DNA from 2 places in the Streptosporangium sp. NPDC050148 genome. Region 2 is predicted to be linked to the other one. Evidence: riboswitches for the same ligand, from Rfam matches in the RefSeq annotation. Region 2 holds a riboswitch; the other holds the start of a gene.
What was found. Region 2 has a riboswitch for cobalamin ahead of cobN (cobaltochelatase subunit CobN). Riboswitches for the same ligand answer to the same signal wherever they lie in the genome.
Positions count from the first base shown of each region.

Region 1: linked by a shared signal. The riboswitch ahead of ACZ6RT_RS05955 (ribonucleoside-diphosphate reductase subunit alpha) and the one ahead of cobN (cobaltochelatase subunit CobN) in region 2 are both predicted to bind cobalamin.

Region 1 covers NZ_JBVJIA010000004.1:222,720-226,074, reverse strand. Annotated here, with positions in the region: gene ACZ6RT_RS05955 (ribonucleoside-diphosphate reductase subunit alpha) at 1-1,772, opposite strand, end outside; cobalamin riboswitch at 1,978-2,177, opposite strand; gene ACZ6RT_RS05950 (tripartite tricarboxylate transporter substrate-binding protein) at 2,182-3,249, opposite strand; gene glmS (glutamine--fructose-6-phosphate transaminase (isomerizing)) at 3,345-3,355, opposite strand, start outside.
Region 2 covers NZ_JBVJIA010000015.1:175,858-179,212, reverse strand. Annotated here, with positions in the region: gene cobN (cobaltochelatase subunit CobN) at 1-1,452, opposite strand, end outside; cobalamin riboswitch at 1,541-1,713, opposite strand; gene cobG (precorrin-3B synthase) at 1,760-3,106, shown strand; gene ACZ6RT_RS19035 (precorrin-8X methylmutase) at 3,103-3,355, shown strand, end outside.

The DNA.
Region 1 (3,355 bases), on a different contig from region 2:
ATCAGCGAGTTGCGCAGCCCGGTCACGGCGATCCGCTCCTGCAGCGCGGTCCACCGCGCCGACGTGGCCGCGCCGTAGTGGTCGGGGTGCAGCACCCCGCCCGCGGCCCTGGTCTCCTCGTACGAGGGGTGGCGGCCCCGCTCGGCGGCCAGGTCGCAGGAGGTCGCGTAGGCGGCGAGCGCGATCTCCTCGGAGATCGTGGTGGACAGCTTCAGCGCCTCGGGCGAGTCGAACGGGAGCCGGAGCGTGAACAGCACGTCGGCCAGGCCCATCACGCCGAGCCCGATCGGCCGCCACCTGAGGTTGGCGTCGCGGGCCTCGGGGGTCGGGTAGAAGCCCAGGTCGATGGTGCGGTCCAGGAAGCGCACGGCGGTGCGGACGGTCGCGCGCAGCCGGTCCCAGTCGATCCCGGCGATCCGCGACGCCCCGTCGTCCCCCGGGACGGCGCCGCCTCCCGCGACCTCGCCGTTCCCCGAGGCCGCGCCGTCTCCCCGGGTCCCGCCGTTCGCGGGGGTGCCGCCGTTCGCGGGGGTCGTGACCAGGTGCGCGGCCAGGTTGATCGAGCCGAGGTTGCAGACCGCGGTCTCGGCGTCCCCGGTGACCTCCAGGATCTCCGTGCAGAGGTTGGACAGGTGGATGACGTTGTGCGGCCTGCCCGTCTGGTTGGAGGTCCGGTTGGCCGCGTCCTTGAAGGTCATCCAGCCGTTGCCGGTCTGGGCGAGCGTGCGCATCATCCGCCCGTACAGGGAGCGGGCCGGGATCTGCCGGACGAACCGGCCCTCGGCCTCGGCGGCCCGGTAGGCCTCGTCGAACGCCGTCCCGTACAGGTCGGTCAGGTGCGGGACCTCCTTGGGGTCGAACAGCGACCAGGTGCCGTCGGCCTCGACCCTGCGCATGAACTCGTCGGGGATCCAGTTGGCCAGGTTCAGGTTGTGCGTGCGCCGGGCCTCCTCGCCGGTGTTGTCGCGCAGTTCGAGGAACTCCTCGACGTCGGCGTGCCAGGATTCCAGGTAGACGCAGGCCGCGCCCTTGCGCCGGCCGCCCTGGTTCACCGCGGCGACGCTGGAGTCCAGCGTGCGCAGCCAGGGCACGATGCCGTTGGAGTGGCCGTTGGTGCCGCGGATCAGCGAGCCGCGCGAGCGGATCCGCGTCCAGGCGATACCGATCCCCCCGGCGTACTTCGACAGCCGGGCGACCTGCCCGTAGCGCTCGTAGATGGACTCCAGCTCGTCGCGGGGCGAGTCGAGCAGGAAGCACGAGGACAGCTGGGGGCGGCGCGAGCCGGAGTTGAACAGCGTCGGCGAGCTGGGCAGGTACGACAGCGAGGCCATCAGCGCGTACAGCTCGGCGGCCTCCTCGACGGTCTCGGACAGGCCGCAGGCCACCCGCAGGAAGAAGTGCTGCGGGCGCTCCAGCACCGTACGGGTGCTCGGGTGGCGCAGCAGGTAGCGGTCGTAGACGGTGCGCAGCCCGAAGTACTCGAACCCGGCGTCGGCGTCCGGCACGACCAGCGCGTCCAGGGCCTCGGCGTGCGCGGCCACGAACTCCGCGAGCCGGTCCTGCACCAGCCCGGCCCGGTGGGTGGCGGCGACGGAGTCGGAGAAGCTCCGCACGCCGTGCTCGGCGGCCTCGTCGGCGATCAGCTCGGCCAGCATGGCGGCGGCGATCCTGGAGTTCTCCGGGTCGGTGATCACCCGGGCGGCGGCCTCGTCGATGGCCAGCCTGCGGCCGTCGTTCCCGCCGTCCCCCGTCCGGGCGTCGTTCCGCGTCACCGGCCCGCCGGTGCCACCGGGCCCGCGCTCCCCGCCGTCCCCCGTCGGAGTGTCGATCTCCGTCACGGTCTGCGCCACGGTCTCTGTCACGTACTGCCCCTCGCTCGCTCGGACTCTCCCCCTGCGGTCTCGCCGGGGGCACGCGTCCACGAGCGATTCCGGGCACGCCGGACCGCCTCGTTCCGCGGGCCCTCCCACGAGGCCCTGGACAACCACGTCACCGGCAGGTCTTCGGACTCACGGGCGCACCGCACACGCCTACCGGCCGTCGCTTCCCGGGCATGGCGCACCCAGTGCTCAATGACGGCTTTCGTTCCCGCTCACCGCTGCGGGGCAGTCCCGGAATCTCACCGGGTTCCCTCTTGCCTCACCCTTCACGGGTGAACCAGCGACGATCAGGATCCTACATCTAGGGCCGTCTGACGCAACCACCCCAACAGGTTGTGTCCGAGGACGTCGCGAGCCCGAGTTCGTGAAGCACGCCCCGGGTCCGGCCGGTCTCGGTGGACAGCCACCGGCGGAAGTCGTCGCCGCCGAGGAAGACCCGGCTCCACCCGTTCGCCGCGCACAGGGCACGCCAGTGCGGCGTGGCGTCGAGCCGCTCGCACAGGGCGATCGCCGCGTCCCTGTCCGCCGGGCTCATGTCGCCGGGCCCCACCAGCCCGCACCAGTCGCTGTACTCCAGCCGGACGTCGAGCTCCATCAGCGTCGGCGCGTCGATCCCCTCGATCCGGCCGCCCGAGGAGACCGCCAGGGGACGCAGCCGGCCCGCGGAGATCCCCGGCAGCAGGGCACGGGCCGATCCCAGCAGGGCCGCCACCCGGCCGACCTTGAGCGCCTCGACCGCGTCCTGGGCGGCCAGGTACCCGGCGTACTCCAGCAGCCGGGTGTCCACGCCGAGGCACTTGCCGATCATGCCGTAGAGCACGTGGTCGGAGCCTCCCTCCAGCCTGCCGCCGATCGTCAGCCCGGCCGGGTCGCGGCGCAGCGCCGCGGCGAGGTCCTCGAAGGCGCGCAGCCGGGAACCCGCCGGGACGACCAGGGCCGCCCAGTCGCCGGCCAGCCGGGCGAGGGGGGTGGTGGCCCGCACCACCGCGGTGGTGTTGGCGATCTCCGCGGCGGCGAGCATCGGCATCGCGGCGACGAGCACCCTGCCCTCGCGCGCGAAGGAGACGCCCCGGGTCCCCGCAACCCCGGCGAGCCCCGGGACGCCGGAGGTGCCGGGGACGACGAAGGCGTCGCGCGAGACGGAGCCCAGGGGTCCGGGCCGGTCGGCGGCCATGACGGTGCGCACCAGCCCCGACCTGACCATGACGGAGGCCAGCCTGCGCGCGATCCCGTCCCACCCGTGACCGTCGGCGGCGGGTTCGAGGAGGAACAGCCGGTCCACCAGCGGGCCCGCGGGCTCGTCCTCCGCCCCGCAGCCCGCGAGCAGCGCGGTCCCCGCCGCCAGCGCGAAGAACCCCCTACGGCGCATAAGCGCCCCTTCCCCCAAGAGCCCCTTATACCCTAGGTTACCTCCATGTCACTTTCTGTCATAGTGCGAGGGGTATGGCCTTGGAGTAGCGGTCCTCACTCCACCG
Region 2 (3,355 bases):
GTAGATGGCGATGGGGTTCTCCCCGAAGCCGCGCGGCGGCTGCACCATCACCACCACGTTGCCGGCGCGCAGCGCGGCCAGCACGATCTCGCCCTCCGGGTCGGCCGACCTGTCCACGAACAGCTCCCCGGGGGGAGGTCCCCAGTGCCGCTCCATCCCCTCCCGCAGGTCCGCGGGCAGCGTGGCGTACCACTCGGCGTAGCGGGTCGCCGCGATGCGCACCGGGTTGCCGGCGAGCTGTTCCTCGGTGAGCCAGTCCCGGTCCTGACCGCCCGCGGCGATCAGCGCGTGGATGAGCGCGTCACCGTCCTGCTCGGTCACCCCGGGCAGCTCGCCCTCGGCGCCGATGTCGTAGCCGCGCTCGCGCATCACCGCCAGCAGGCGCACCAGGCTGGCGGGGGTGTCCAGGCCGACGGCGTTGCCGATGCGGGCGTGCTTGGTGGGGTAGGCCGACAGCATCAGCACCAGCCGTCGCTCGGCGGGCGGCACGTGCCGCAGCGCGGCGTGGCGCACCGCGATGCCCGCCACCCGCGAGGCGCGTTCGGGGTCGGCCACGTAGACGGTCAGCCCGTCCTCGTCGATCTCCTTGAAGGAGAACGGCACCGTGATGATGCGCCCGTCGAACTCGGGGATGGCGACCTGGGTGGCGGCGTCCAGCGGGGACAGGCCGTCGTCGTTCTCCTCCCAGGAGGCGCGGCTGCTCGTCAGACACAGGCCCTGCAGGATCGGCACGTCCAGCTCGGCCAGCGCGCCGACGTCCCACGCCTCGTCGTCCCCGCCGGCCGACGCGGTCGCCGGGCGGGTGCCGCCCGCGGCCAGGACCGTCACCACCAGGGCGTCCACCGTGCGCAGCGCCTCCAGCAGGCCCGGCTCGGCCGTGCGCAGGGACGCGCAGTACAGCGGCAGCGCCCGCCCTCCGGCGTCCTCGATCGCCGAGCAGAGCGCCTCGACGAAGGCGGTGTTGCCGGCCACGTGGTGGGCGCGGTAGTACAGCACCCCGACGACCGGCCCGTCCTGGTCGCGCGCCTCGCGCTCCAGCGTCCCCCAGGTCGGGGTGGGGGCGGGCGCGGCGAACCCGTGCCCGGTGAGCAACAGCGTGTCGGACAGGAAGCGGTACAGCTCGGTCAGGTTGGCCGGGCCGCCGTGCGCGAGGTAGGCGTGCGTCTCGGCGCACACCCCTCCGGGCACGGTGGACAGCTCCATCAGCTCGGCGTCCGGCGCCTGCTCGCCGCCGAGCACGACGACGGGACGGGGACCGGCGAGCAGGGCGTCCAGCCCCCCCTCCCAGGCGCGGCGCCCGCCGAGCAGCCGTACCACGACCACCTCGGCGCCCTCCAGCAGCGGTGGCAGGTCGGCGACGCCCAGGCGGGCGGGGTTTCCCAGGCGGTAGTCGGCGCCGCTCGCGCGGGCGCTCAGCAGGTCGGTGTCAGAGGTCGAGAGCAGCAGGATCACGCGCCACACTCCATCGGCGGGGTCGCACTGCGGTGGGGGAACGGCGGAAAGCGCACGGAGCATCCTCCCTCGGGGTCCTCGCCCCGGGTCGTCGTCGGCCGCGACGGCTGGAGTCTCCTGGCTCCCGGATCGGTGCTCGCCCCGGCCTTCCCGCCCGTCGCCGGGCAGTGGCCCGGTTGAGGTTCGCTCCCCGGTCACAGTGGCGGGACCGCGCCGGAATCACACCGGCTTCCTCCCAACGCCATCGCCACCGATGACACTACGGCAGTCCGGCTCCCCGCAAGAAACTGGCACTAGCATCCCGTGAGTGGACATTGCCGACTTTCATGGACGATCACGGCCTGACGCATGTCCCGGAGCGCTTCAGGTCCACGCCGCCGCCGACGGCGGCCTGGCCCGCGTCCGCGTGCCCGGGGGCCGGCTCACCCCCGCCCGGCTGCGCGAACTCGCCACGGCGGCGCGCCTTCACGGTGACGGCGCCGTCGAGCTCACCTCCCGGGCCAACGTGCAGGTACGCGGTCTCGCCCACGACGACGACCCCACCGCCCCGGACGACGGGTTCGCCGCGCGGATGGCGCGGGCGGGACTGCTGCCCTCGGCCACCCACGAGCGGGTCCGCAACATCCTCGCCTCCCCGCTGACCGGCCTGGACGGTCCCGGCGGCGGGGTCGCCGACGTCACCCCGCTGATCGGCGAGCTGGACCGGCGACTGTGCGCCCGGCCCGCGCTGGCCGCCCTGCCCGGCCGGTTCATGTTCGCCCTCGACGACGGGCGCGGCGACGTGGCCGGGCTCGGCGCCGACGCGGCGGTCCTGGCCGTCGGGCCGGACCGGTTCGCGCTGCTCCTCGCCGGGACCGACACCGGCCTGTGCGTCGGGACGGACCAGGCCGTGACCGCCCTGCTCGCCGCCGCCGAGGCGTTCCTCGACGAGCTGGCCGCCCGGGACGTCACCGCCTGGCGGATCTCCGAGCTCCCCGACGGGCCCGCCCTGGTCACCGCCCGCGTATCGGCCGCCCTCCCCGCGGACCCCACCGCGGATCGCACCGTCCAGGCGCCCCCCTCCGAGCCGGTACGGCCGCGGCCCGTGGCGCTCGGGCCGGTGGGGCTCATCGGCACCGCCGCACCCCCCGGCACCGCCCGGAGCGGCCCCGCGCGGGTCGCGCTCGGGGTGGCGGTTCCCCTGGGACGGCTGACCTCCGCCCAGGCCGAGGTGCTGGCCGACGTCGCCACCGGCGGGGAGATCCGCCTGACCCCCTGGAGAGGCGCGGTCCTGCCCGGCCTGACCCGCGCCGAGGCCGCGGACGCGGCCGGCCGGCTGCGGGCCGCCGGCCTGGTCGTCGACCCCGGCTCGCCGTGGATCGGCGTCACGGCCTGCGCCGGACGTCCCGGCTGCGCCAAGTCCCTGGCCGACGTGCGGGCCGACGCGACCGCCGTCGTCGCCCTGGCCCCGCCCGCCCGGGACGCGTCCCGCACCGATACGCTCCCCGTGCACTGGGCGGGGTGCGCCAGACGCTGCGGCCGCCCGAAGGGGCGGGTCGCCGACGTGGTCGCCACCGGCCACGGCTACCGCCTGGAGCTGGACGGCACCGGCCTGACCTGCTCGGGCATCGAGGAGACCGCGGCCGTGGTGACGGCCGCCAGAGGGGAACTGTGATCGACTACGTCCGCGACGGCGCGGAGATCTACCGCCGCTCCTTCGCCACCATCCGCGCCGAGGCCGACCTGGACGCGCTGCCCGCGGACGTCGCCCGGGTGGCGGTCCGCATGATCCACGCCTGCGGGATGGTCGACCTGGTGGACGACCTGCGCTGGTCGGCCGGGGTGGTGTCGTCGGCCCGCGAGGCGCTCCGCGCGGGCGCGCCGGTGCTCTGCGACGCCATGATGGTCGCCTCCGGGGTGACCC